DNA from 3 places in the Cytobacillus sp. FSL M8-0252 genome. Region 2 is predicted to be linked to each of the others. Evidence: a T-box and tRNA genes for the amino acid it is inferred to sense, from the RefSeq annotation. Region 2 holds a T-box; the other regions hold tRNA genes.
What was found. The T-box of region 2 lies ahead of pheS (phenylalanine--tRNA ligase subunit alpha). A T-box ahead of a tRNA ligase gene usually reads a tRNA of that ligase, here a tRNA-Phe.

Region 1 (3,912 bases), 280 kb from region 2:
CTTAGTACGAGAGGACCGGGATGGACGCACCGCTGGTGTACCAGTTGTCTTGCCAAAGGCATCGCTGGGTAGCTATGTGCGGAAGGGATAAGTGCTGAAAGCATCTAAGCATGAAGCCCCCCTCGAGATGAGATTTCCCATAGCGCAAGCTAGTAAGATCCCTGAAAGATGATCAGGTTGATAGGTTAGAGGTGGAAGTGTGGCGACACATGTAGCTGACTAATACTAATCGATCGAGGACTTAACCAAAAACGAAAAGCGAAAGCGCCTTGCACAGGTGCGACAAGCATAAGACAGATTTGACAGGAGGTTGTTCTTTAACCTCATGACAAATTTGACTTATGACCTCGAGCACCTAGGCGCTGTGGCTGGACAATACGAAATGCGGGCGGCTCCAAGCCGCCGCAGCTAGACAGCACTACGTAAGTAGTCGCATCAGCAACGCATAGGCGATTACTCATAAATATCTTCTTCAACATTACCTAGTTTTCAGAGAATGATTTAAAATTTCTCTTGAAAATATTATTAAAGACGTTATAATAATATATGTCTTTAAAAAGTCCGGTGGCGATAGCGAGAAGGTCACACCCGTTCCCATACCGAACACGGAAGTTAAGCTTCTAAAGCGCCGATGGTAGTTAGGGGCTGTCCCCTTGTGAGAGTAGGACGTTGCCGGGCATACATATTGGAGGATTAGCTCAGCTGGGAGAGCATCTGCCTTACAAGCAGAGGGTCGGCGGTTCGATCCCGTCATCCTCCACCATTTTTTGTGTGTATTTGCCGGCCTAGCTCAATTGGTAGAGCAACTGACTTGTAATCAGTAGGTTGGGGGTTCAAGTCCTCTGGCCGGCACCACTCGTGCTTTGTACGAGCCATTAGCTCAGTTGGTAGAGCATCTGACTTTTAATCAGAGGGTCGAAGGTTCGAGTCCTTCATGGCTCACCATTTGATCATTTTAATATGCGGGTGTGGCGGAATTGGCAGACGCACCAGACTTAGGATCTGGCGCCGCAAGGCGTGGGGGTTCGACTCCCTTCACCCGCACCATTTTTCATTTTAAATATTTGCGGAAGTAGTTCAGTGGTAGAACATCACCTTGCCAAGGTGAGGGTCGCGGGTTCGAATCCCGTCTTCCGCTCCAATATGTGCCGGGGTGGCGGAACTGGCAGACGCACAGGACTTAAAATCCTGCGGTAGGTGACTACCGTACCGGTTCGATTCCGGTCCTCGGCACCATTCTTTTTAAAATTAAGCGCCCGTAGCTCAATTGGATAGAGCGTTTGACTACGGATCAAAAGGTTAGGGGTTCGACTCCTCTCGGGCGCGTTTTGTATCGGGAAGTAGCTCAGCTTGGTAGAGCACTTGGTTTGGGACCAAGGGGTCGCAGGTTCGAATCCTGTCTTCCCGACCACTAGATATACATATATATTTTTAGGGGCCTTAGCTCAGCTGGGAGAGCGCCTGCTTTGCACGCAGGAGGTCAGCGGTTCGATCCCGCTAGGCTCCACCAATTAATTTTATACAATATATTCTATGGCGGTGTAGCTCAGCTGGCTAGAGCGTACGGTTCATACCCGTGAGGTCGGGGGTTCGATCCCCTCCGCCGCTACCATAGATAGAATGATGGACCTTTAGCTCAGCTGGTTAGAGCAGACGGCTCATAACCGTCCGGTCGTAGGTTCGAGTCCTACAAGGTCCACCATTATTCGGAGGAATACCCAAGTCTGGCTGAAGGGATCGGTCTTGAAAACCGACAGGGGTGTTAAAGCCCGCGGGGGTTCGAATCCCTCTTCCTCCGCCATTCATATTATTATCGCGGGGTGGAGCAGTCCGGTAGCTCGTCGGGCTCATAACCCGAAGGTCGCAGGTTCAAATCCTGCCCCCGCAATCTGGTCCGGTAGTTCAGTTGGTTAGAATGCCTGCCTGTCACGCAGGAGGTCGCGGGTTCGAGTCCCGTCCGGACCGCCATTTACATATTTATTATTTTGGCTCAGTAGCTCAGTCGGTAGAGCAAAGGACTGAAAATCCTTGTGTCGGCGGTTCGATTCCGTCCTGAGCCATCTTTTATGGCGGTTGTGGCGAAGTGGTTAACGCATCGGATTGTGGTTCCGACATTCGTGGGTTCGATTCCCATCAGCCGCCCCATTGCGGGTGTAGTTTAGTGGTAAAACCTCAGCCTTCCAAGCTGATGATGAGGGTTCGATTCCCTTCACCCGCTTAAATAGGGGCCTATAGCTCAGCTGGTTAGAGCGCACGCCTGATAAGCGTGAGGTCGATGGTTCGAGTCCATTTAGGCCCACCATTTATATTATTCCGCAGTAGCTCAGTGGTAGAGCATTCGGCTGTTAACCGAACGGTCGTAGGTTCGAATCCTACCTGCGGAGCCATATGGAGAAGTACTCAAGTGGCTGAAGAGGCGCCCCTGCTAAGGGTGTAGGTCGGGCAACCGGCGCGAGGGTTCAAATCCCTCCTTCTCCGCCAGTTGGCCCCTTGGTCAAGCGGTTAAGACACCGCCCTTTCACGGCGGTAACACGGGTTCGAATCCCGTAGGGGTCATAAAAAAGAAGCTGTCAACATAAGTTGACAGTTTCTTTTTTATGTGGCTAACACTTTTTGGATGTTATATTATCTGTCATTAGATGTCAAAATAATTTGAAAAATAACAAGGGATTTTTATACTTAAGACGAATTATTTAAGAAAGAGTAATGTAATACAAGGAGTGGAATGAATTAAGATGAATACAACTGCATACCCCACTGAATTCGAAATGCACTTGTTTCATGAAGGAAGCTTATTTAAGGCATACGAACTGTTTGGATCACACCGTCATAAAGAAGGAGATAATTGGGTTACTTCCTTTACTATCTATGCTCCACATGCCACCTCAATATCATTAGTTGGTTCTTTTAATCATTGGAATGGCGAAGGTTTTTCATTAGATAAAGTAAATAAAGAGGGGATATGGAGAATTCAGCTAGATGGAGATTTAACAGGAGAACTTTATAAATATGCAATTAAGAACAAGGATGAACAAACTTTTTTAAAGGCTGATCCTTTTGCTTTTTGTTCAGAATTACGGCCTAGTACTGCTTCGATTGTTTATTCCTTAGAAGGTTACAAATGGAAGGACCAAGGCTGGCAAAAGGAAAAACAACAAAGGAAAGCATTTTCAGAACCTATGATGATATATGAGATGCACTTAGGTACATGGAAAAAGAGGAATGGCCTTTTATTGACATACAGTGAACTAGCAGAAGAAATCATTCCTTACGTAAAGGAGCATGGTTTTACACATATTGAATTGATGCCTATAATTGAACACCCTTATGATCGTTCATGGGGGTATCAAGGAACAGGCTATTATTCGGCTACTAGTAGATATGGTGAACCAAAAGATTTAATGTTTTTTATTGATCAATGTCATCAAAATAATATTGGTGTTATTTTAGATTGGGTACCAGGACATTTCTGTAGAGATCAACATGGGCTATATTGTTTAGATGGTGAATATGTTTATGAATACGAAACAGAAGCTGATAGGGAAAATTTTGTTTGGGGTACAGCTAATTTTAATTTAAGTAAAACAGAGGTTCATAGTTTCCTCATATCCAATGCTATTTTTTGGATGGAAAAATACCATGTCGATGGATTTAGAATTGATGCAGTATCAAATATCATTTTTTGGCCTAATAACGAGAATAGGGAAAATCCATTTGGTATTCAATTTTTACAGAAATTAAATAAGGCTGTTTTTGCTTATGATCCTTCTATCTTGATGATGGCAGAGGATTCTACAGATTGGCCCCAAGTAACGGCTCCTGTTCACTATGGCGGATTAGGTTTCAGTTATAAATGGAATATGGGGTGGATGAATGATGTATTATCTTATATGGAGAAAGCCCCACATGAAC
Region 2 (3,912 bases):
TGATGAAAGGCTGTTTTTTTTCTTATTGTAAGCCGTTTTCTAACGTCTCTAGCATTTCTTTCTTTTCAGTTTCAGATGAATTTTGCCAAATGACTTCAAATAATACGCCAAGGCCAGGGAGCATTTTCTCTTCGCCTGTTTGTATAGCATCAACAATAGTATCTTTTAATTCATCTTGTGAATTACCTGAAACATTGTGTAAGATGGCATTACGTAAATTTAAGTTCATAAAAGTAAACACATCCTTCGTTAGAATTCGTTACGATTATAGGGTTTCTCATTTAAGATTTATTATGTATGTGTTTTTCGGTATAATGAAATATTAATGGCACGTGTTTTATTGAAGGAGCGAAAAAATGAAGTACATACAATCAGCAAAAAATCCACAGGTGAAGCAGTGGAAAAAGCTTCTCAAAAGGAAAGAAAGAGATATAACAGGTACTTTTCTTGTTGAAGGATTTCATCTTGTTGAAGAAGCATTAAAAGAAAATCGTGTAAAAGAGTTAATGATTAGTGAGGAAAAGGATATACCAAAAAGCTGGAATGTAGGAAACTGTTCCGTTTATATCCTACCGCCACATGTGATTGGAGACTTAACTGATACACAAACACCGCAAGGAATTGTGGCCGTATGTTATCAAGAAGAAGAGAGGTCTTTCGATTCGCTTGGTTTGAAGAAATTATTACTATTAGATGAAGTGCAAGATCCCGGAAACTTAGGAACAATGATTCGTACAGCTGATGCGGCTGGCATGGATGCGGTTATCATCGGTCACGGCACAGTGGACCCTTATAATCCAAAGGTTTTACGTTCTGCTCAAGGTAGTCACTTCCATCTACCAATTATCCATGGCAAGTTGGATGTATGGATGAAGGAGTTAAAGGAAAATAATATTCCTGTATACGGTACAGCATTAGAAGGAGGCAAAGAATATCAAAGCTTTGCTCCACTGGATGAATTTGCATTGCTCGTTGGTAATGAAGGGAACGGTGTAAATAAAGAGTTACTTACACAAACTACAGCCAATCTGTATATTCCTTTATACGGTAAGAGTGAGTCCTTAAATGTAGCTGTAGCAGCAGGTATATTGCTATATTATTTGAGAAACGAATAATGAGTAAAAAAATCGTGAGAACAATTTGAATGTCGACTCATAATGTAATATAATAAATAGCAAAATGAAATAATTAAAAGCTATGATAGAGACAAAGTAAAGTATGTTTTGTTCATAATAGGGAGAAAATGCCTGAGACTGAAAGCATTTTTATGAGCGACTTACTCGAAATTTCAGCTCTTGAGCAGACATCGGGACCATCGAATATTTTCGATGTAAAGATGCACCGGCTTTTTGCCGTTATCGAAATGAAGCGAATATAGCATGTTTTTTATTGTTGTATTAAAAAGGGTGGTACCGCGATTCCAAACCTCGTCCCTTTCATGGGATAAGGTTTTTTATTTTGTCAAAAAAGTATTAAAAGGAGGAGTTTCAAGATGCAAGAGCGTTTAAAAGAATTGCAAGCAGAAGCGTTAGAGAAGGTTTCTGCGGCAATGGATTTAAAAGAATTAAATGATATCCGCGTTGCTTATTTAGGTAAGAAAGGCCCGATCACAGAAGTACTAAAAGGAATGGGGAAACTTTCTGCAGAAGAACGTCCGAAAATGGGTGCATTAGCAAATGAAGTGCGTGATCAAATTACGCAAGGAATAACGGCAAAACAAGTGCAGTTAGAAGAAGCGCAAATTCAAGCTAAGCTTGCTGCAGAAACGATTGATGTGACATTACCAGGTCGTCCTGTACATACCGGTAATCATCATTCATTAACAAGGGTTGTTGAAGAAATTGAGGACTTATTCATTGGAATGGGCTATACCGTAGCGGAAGGACCAGAAGTGGAGAAGGATTATTATAATTTTGAAGCATTGAACTTACCAAAAGGTCACCCTGCACGTGATATGCAAGATTCATTCTATATTACAGAGGATATTTTATTACGCACACATACTTCGCCTGTGCAAGCTAGAACGATGGAAAAGCATGAGGGGAAAGGTCCAGTGAAAATCATTTGTCCAGGAAAAGTATTCCGTCGTGATAATGATGATGCGACTCACTCTCATCAATTTATGCAAATTGAAGGACTTGTGATAGATGAAAATATTCGAATGACAGACTTAAAGGGTACGCTAGAAGTATTTGCGAAAAAAATGTTTGGTGAAGAGAGAGAAATTCGCCTTCGTCCAAGTTTCTTCCCATTTACTGAGCCATCTGTAGAAATGGATATTTCTTGTATGATTTGCTCTGGAAAAGGCTGTAATGTATGTAAAAAAACCGGTTGGATTGAGATCTTAGGTGCAGGAATGGTACACCCAAATGTCCTTGAAATGGCAGGATTTGATTCTAAAAAATATACAGGTTTTGCCTTTGGCATGGGAGCTGAGCGTATTGCCATGTTAAAATACGGTGTCGATGATATTCGTCATTTCTATACAAATGATAGTAGATTCTTAAAGCAATTCTCAATTCATGAATAAAGGGGGAGGACAACGATATGTACGTTTCATATAAATGGTTACAAGAATATGTTGACTTATCTGGGATTACACCAGAAGAATTAGCAGAGAAGATCACAAAGAGCGGAATCGAAGTTGAAGGTGTAGAGACACTTGATGAAGGAATTAAGGGTGTCGTCGTCGGCTATGTATCTGAAAAACAGAAACATCCAAGTGCTGATAAATTAAATATTTGTCAAGTAGACCTTGGCGATGGCGAACTTGTGCAAATCATTTGTGGGGCTCCTAATGTTGATAAAGGACAAAAGGTAGCAGTTGCAACTGTAGGTGCAGTATTACCGGGGAATTTTAAAATTAAAAAAGCAAAATTACGTGGTGAAGCTTCGAATGGTATGATTTGTTCTCTTCAAGAACTAGGCTTTGAAAGTAAGCTAGTCGCTAAAGATTATAGTGAAGGTATCTATGTGTTTCCAGCAGATACAGAGCTTGGAACCAATGCATTAGAGCAATTGCACAGAGATGATCAAGTATTAGAACTAGGGTTAACACCGAACCGTGCAGATTGCCAAAGTATGCTTGGTGTTGCCTATGAAGTCGCTGCTATTTTAGAAAAAGATGTGAAGTTACCGCAGACAAAGGTAGAGACTGTTTCTGAGAGGGCCGCTGATTACATCACTGTAAATGTAGAAGCAGCAGATGATAACCCATTATATGTCGCTAAAGTAATTAAAAATGTAAAAATCGCTCCGTCACCACTATGGTTACAAGTTCGTTTAACAGCAGCTGGTATTCGTCCACATAATAATGTTGTTGATATTACGAACTATATTTTGCTTGAATACGGTCAGCCTTTACACGCGTTTGATTATGATCGCCTAGGTTCGAAAGAGATTCTTGTTCGCCGTGCCAACCAAGGTGAAAAAATCACTACGCTTGATGATGCTGAGAGAGAATTAACAACAGATCACCTAGTTATCACAAATGGGGAAGTACCAGTTGCTTTAGCTGGTGTAATGGGTGGAGCGAATTCAGAAGTTGGTAATGAAACAACGACCGTACTACTTGAATCAGCTTATTTCACTGGAGGTGCGATTAGAAAGTCCTCGAAAGATCACGGATTAAGGAGTGAAGCGAGTGCGCGTTATGAAAAAGGTGTTGATCCACAGCGTGTTCGTCCAGCAGCAGAAAGAGCAGCGCAATTACTCACGCAATACGCAGGCGGAGAAGTATTAGAGGGATCAGTAGAGGTTGACACGTTAAAAGTAGAACCTGCTGTTATCACCATTACCATTGATAAAATCAATCGTGTCCTTGGAACATCGTTACTAGTGAGTGAAGCAAAAGATATTTTAGAAAGACTGCAATTCACGACAGTGGTTGAAGAGAATGAAATTACAGTAACA
Region 3 (3,912 bases), 1.9 Mb from region 2:
ACAACAGGTTGATATTCCTGTACCACCGTATTCTGTTTGAGTGATGGGGGGACGCAGGAGGATAGGGTAAGCGCACTATTGGATGTGCGTCTAAGCAGTTAGAGGGACCATGAGGCAAATCCCATGGTCACATACCTTGAGCTGTGATAGCGAGGGAAATTTAGTACCGAAGTTCTTGATTCCACACTGCCAAGAAAAGCCTCTAGCGAGGAATAAGGTGCCCGTACCGCAAACCGACACAGGTAGGCGAGGAGAGAATCCTAAGGTGAGCGAGAGAACTCTCGTTAAGGAACTCGGCAAAATGACCCCGTAACTTCGGGAGAAGGGGTGCTCATTAGGGTGTTAAAGCCTTGATGAGCCGCAGTGAATAGGCCCAGGCGACTGTTTAGCAAAAACACAGGTCTCTGCGAAGCCGCAAGGCGAAGTATAGGGGCTGACGCCTGCCCGGTGCTGGAAGGTTAAGAGGAGAGGTTAGCTCACGCGAAGCTTTGAATCGAAGCCCCAGTAAACGGCGGCCGTAACTATAACGGTCCTAAGGTAGCGAAATTCCTTGTCGGGTAAGTTCCGACCCGCACGAAAGGCGTAACGATCTGGGCACTGTCTCAACGAGAGACTCGGTGAAATTATAGTACCTGTGAAGATGCAGGTTACCCGCGACAGGACGGAAAGACCCCGTGGAGCTTTACTGTAGCCTGATATTGAATTTTGGTACAGCTTGTACAGGATAGGTAGGAGCCTTAGAAGCCGGAGCGCTAGCTTCGGTGGAGGCGTCGGTGGGATACTACCCTGGCTGTATTGAAATTCTAACCCACATCCCTTATCGGGATGGGAGACAGTGTCAGGTGGGCAGTTTGACTGGGGCGGTCGCCTCCTAAAGAGTAACGGAGGCGCCCAAAGGTTCCCTCAGAATGGTTGGAAATCATTCGTAGAGTGTAAAGGCACAAGGGAGCTTGACTGCGAGACCTACAAGTCGAGCAGGGACGAAAGTCGGGCTTAGTGATCCGGTGGTTCCGCATGGAAGGGCCATCGCTCAACGGATAAAAGCTACCCCGGGGATAACAGGCTTATCTCCCCCAAGAGTCCACATCGACGGGGAGGTTTGGCACCTCGATGTCGGCTCATCGCATCCTGGGGCTGTAGTCGGTCCCAAGGGTTGGGCTGTTCGCCCATTAAAGCGGTACGCGAGCTGGGTTCAGAACGTCGTGAGACAGTTCGGTCCCTATCCGTCGTGGGCGCAGGAAATTTGAGAGGAGCTGTCCTTAGTACGAGAGGACCGGGATGGACGCACCGCTGGTGTACCAGTTGTCTTGCCAAAGGCATCGCTGGGTAGCTATGTGCGGAAGGGATAAGTGCTGAAAGCATCTAAGCATGAAGCCCCCCTCGAGATGAGATTTCCCATAGCGCAAGCTAGTAAGATCCCTGAAAGATGATCAGGTTGATAGGTTAGAGGTGGAAGTGTGGCGACACATGCAGCTGACTAATACTAATCGATCGAGGACTTAACCAAAAACGAAAAGCGAAAGCGCCTACCTAGGCGCTGTAGCTGGACAATACGAAATGCGGGCGGCTTCAAGCCGCCGCAGCTAGACAGCACTACGTAAGTAGTCGCGTCAGCACGCATTCAGGCGATTACTCAAAACAATCTTCTTCAACATTACCTAGTTTTCAGAGAATGATTTAAAATTTCTCTTGAAAATTTTATTAAAGACGTTATAATAATATATGTCTTTAAAAAGTCCGGTGGCGATAGCGAGAAGGTCACACCCGTTCCCATACCGAACACGGAAGTTAAGCTTCTAAAGCGCCGATGGTAGTTAGGGGCTGTCCCCTTGTGAGAGTAGGAAGTTGCCGGGCATACATACTATTAAATTATTCCGCAGTAGCTCAGTGGTAGAGCATTCGGCTGTTAACCGAACGGTCGTAGGTTCGAATCCTACCTGCGGAGCCAATGGAGAGCTGTCCGAGCTGGCCGAAGGAGCACGATTGGAAATCGTGTAGGCGGTTTATAGCCGTCTCAAGGGTTCAAATCCCTTGCTCTCCGCCATTAAACATATAAATTGGCCCCTTGGTCAAGCGGTTAAGACACCGCCCTTTCACGGCGGTAACACGGGTTCGAATCCCGTAGGGGTCACCATTTTGGAGGATTAGCTCAGCTGGGAGAGCATCTGCCTTACAAGCAGAGGGTCGGCGGTTCGATCCCGTCATCCTCCACCATTCATATTATCGCGGGGTGGAGCAGTCCGGTAGCTCGTCGGGCTCATAACCCGAAGGTCGCAGGTTCAAATCCTGCCCCCGCAATTTGGTCCGGTAGTTCAGTTGGTTAGAATGCCTGCCTGTCACGCAGGAGGTCGCGGGTTCGAGTCCCGTCCGGACCGCCACTACATAAATTCACACAAATTAATTTAAAACATATTGTAAAACGTATAAGTTTTGGCTCAGTAGCTCAGTCGGTAGAGCAAAGGACTGAAAATCCTTGTGTCGGCGGTTCGATTCCGTCCTGAGCCACCATTTGCCGGCCTAGCTCAATTGGTAGAGCAACTGACTTGTAATCAGTAGGTTGGGGGTTCAAGTCCTCTGGCCGGCATTGTTTTTTATGGAGGGGTAGCGAAGTGGCTAAACGCGGCGGACTGTAAATCCGCTCCTTCGGGTTCGGCAGTTCGAATCTGCCCCCCTCCACCATCTAGGGGTATAGTTTAATGGTAAAACGAAGGTCTCCAAAACCTTTGATGTGGGTTCGATTCCTACTACCCCTGCCAATTATGGCGGTTGTGGCGAAGTGGTTAACGCATCGGATTGTGGTTCCGACATTCGTGGGTTCGATTCCCATCAGCCGCCCCATTATTTTAAATTCACATTTTTTGCTTTCATGCATAGAATATACAAATGGGCTATAGCCAAGTGGTAAGGCAACGGATTTTGATTCCGTCATTCGCAGGTTCGAACCCTGCTAGCCCAGCCAGATCTGCGGAAGTAGTTCAGTGGTAGAACATCACCTTGCCAAGGTGAGGGTCGCGGGTTCGAATCCCGTCTTCCGCTCCAAGTAGTTATTTATATTGATGGCGGCATAGCCAAGTGGTAAGGCAGAGGTCTGCAAAACCTTCACCACCGGTTCAAATCCGGTTGCCGCCTCCAATACATATTCACTCATTTTTATACACCTCATGCCGGGGTGGCGGAACTGGCAGACGCACAGGACTTAAAATCCTGCGGTAGGTGACTACCGTACCGGTTCGATTCCGGTCCTCGGCACCATAATTAAATAAAAGAATATTTGCCGGTGTGGCGGAATTGGCAGACGCGCACGACTCAAAATCGTGTTCCATCACGGAGTGTCGGTTCGACCCCGACCACCGGTATTTGCGGGTGTAGTTTAGTGGTAAAACCTCAGCCTTCCAAGCTGATGATGAGGGTTCGATTCCCTTCACCCGCTTATATGGAAGTTAAGGACTGTAGACAATCTCTATTTATTAGCAGATTGTCTACAGTTTTTTTTAGTTGAAGTGATTAGTTTTGTTGTTTTTTACTAACCTTAACGAAGTGCATAATGAGTGAAGAGAATGGATGAAAGGCTTCAGTAACGAGAAATGCATTCTCCTTAAAAAATATATGCAGAATACAGGTTGGTTAACAAGAAATATGTTGGAAATGAAAACTTTTCGGATTGATGGTTGACAGGATAGCTTTTATTAGATAAAATTTTCTTTGAAGTTGATAATCATTATCAATGACATGATGATGATCTAAAATGTTCGGATGGAGTGAATGACCTTGTCTAGATTATTTACTGAAGACTTAAGAATTGCATACGGTGATAGAGAGATTGTGAAGAACTTAAACATGATGATACCAGACGGTGAGATTACGGCTATTATTGGGCCGAATGGTTGTGGTAAATCGACTGTCTTAAAGACG

Region 1: it encodes a tRNA-Phe, which carries the amino acid that the T-box ahead of pheS (phenylalanine--tRNA ligase subunit alpha) is inferred to sense. The anticodon was not compared.
Region 3: it encodes a tRNA-Phe, which carries the amino acid that the T-box ahead of pheS (phenylalanine--tRNA ligase subunit alpha) is inferred to sense. The anticodon was not compared.

Annotation. Positions count from the first base shown of each region.
Region 1 covers NZ_JBBOWZ010000001.1:3,769,179-3,773,090, reverse strand. Annotated here, with positions in the region: rRNA gene MKX83_RS19045 (23S ribosomal RNA) at 1-249, shown strand, start outside; rRNA gene rrf (5S ribosomal RNA) at 561-678, shown strand; tRNA gene MKX83_RS19035 (tRNA-Val) at 688-763, shown strand; tRNA gene MKX83_RS19030 (tRNA-Thr) at 780-855, shown strand; tRNA gene MKX83_RS19025 (tRNA-Lys) at 870-945, shown strand; tRNA gene MKX83_RS19020 (tRNA-Leu) at 963-1,047, shown strand; tRNA gene MKX83_RS19015 (tRNA-Gly) at 1,067-1,141, shown strand; tRNA gene MKX83_RS19010 (tRNA-Leu) at 1,148-1,236, shown strand; tRNA gene MKX83_RS19005 (tRNA-Arg) at 1,253-1,326, shown strand; tRNA gene MKX83_RS19000 (tRNA-Pro) at 1,335-1,411, shown strand; tRNA gene MKX83_RS18995 (tRNA-Ala) at 1,435-1,510, shown strand; tRNA gene MKX83_RS18990 (tRNA-Met) at 1,536-1,612, shown strand; tRNA gene MKX83_RS18985 (tRNA-Ile) at 1,626-1,702, shown strand; tRNA gene MKX83_RS18980 (tRNA-Ser) at 1,709-1,801, shown strand; tRNA gene MKX83_RS18975 (tRNA-Met) at 1,815-1,888, shown strand; tRNA gene MKX83_RS18970 (tRNA-Asp) at 1,892-1,968, shown strand; tRNA gene MKX83_RS18965 (tRNA-Phe) at 1,988-2,060, shown strand; tRNA gene MKX83_RS18960 (tRNA-His) at 2,070-2,145, shown strand; tRNA gene MKX83_RS18955 (tRNA-Gly) at 2,148-2,218, shown strand; tRNA gene MKX83_RS18950 (tRNA-Ile) at 2,226-2,302, shown strand; tRNA gene MKX83_RS18945 (tRNA-Asn) at 2,313-2,387, shown strand; tRNA gene MKX83_RS18940 (tRNA-Ser) at 2,391-2,481, shown strand; tRNA gene MKX83_RS18935 (tRNA-Glu) at 2,485-2,556, shown strand; gene glgB (1,4-alpha-glucan branching enzyme) at 2,736-3,912, shown strand, end outside.
Region 2 covers NZ_JBBOWZ010000001.1:3,488,977-3,492,888, reverse strand. Annotated here, with positions in the region: gene sspI (small acid-soluble spore protein SspI) at 23-229, opposite strand; gene MKX83_RS17560 (TrmH family RNA methyltransferase) at 357-1,115, shown strand; T-box leader at 1,189-1,438, shown strand; gene pheS (phenylalanine--tRNA ligase subunit alpha) at 1,493-2,530, shown strand; gene pheT (phenylalanine--tRNA ligase subunit beta) at 2,548-3,912, shown strand, end outside.
Region 3 covers NZ_JBBOWZ010000001.1:1,543,822-1,547,733, forward strand. Annotated here, with positions in the region: rRNA gene MKX83_RS07945 (23S ribosomal RNA) at 1-1,507, shown strand, start outside; rRNA gene rrf (5S ribosomal RNA) at 1,737-1,854, shown strand; tRNA gene MKX83_RS07955 (tRNA-Asn) at 1,874-1,948, shown strand; tRNA gene MKX83_RS07960 (tRNA-Ser) at 1,951-2,044, shown strand; tRNA gene MKX83_RS07965 (tRNA-Glu) at 2,060-2,134, shown strand; tRNA gene MKX83_RS07970 (tRNA-Val) at 2,139-2,214, shown strand; tRNA gene MKX83_RS07975 (tRNA-Met) at 2,225-2,298, shown strand; tRNA gene MKX83_RS07980 (tRNA-Asp) at 2,302-2,378, shown strand; tRNA gene MKX83_RS07985 (tRNA-Phe) at 2,433-2,508, shown strand; tRNA gene MKX83_RS07990 (tRNA-Thr) at 2,512-2,584, shown strand; tRNA gene MKX83_RS07995 (tRNA-Tyr) at 2,596-2,679, shown strand; tRNA gene MKX83_RS08000 (tRNA-Trp) at 2,683-2,756, shown strand; tRNA gene MKX83_RS08005 (tRNA-His) at 2,763-2,838, shown strand; tRNA gene MKX83_RS08010 (tRNA-Gln) at 2,885-2,959, shown strand; tRNA gene MKX83_RS08015 (tRNA-Gly) at 2,965-3,039, shown strand; tRNA gene MKX83_RS08020 (tRNA-Cys) at 3,059-3,132, shown strand; tRNA gene MKX83_RS08025 (tRNA-Leu) at 3,164-3,252, shown strand; tRNA gene MKX83_RS08030 (tRNA-Leu) at 3,274-3,356, shown strand; tRNA gene MKX83_RS08035 (tRNA-Gly) at 3,360-3,430, shown strand; gene MKX83_RS08040 (ABC transporter ATP-binding protein) at 3,769-3,912, shown strand, end outside.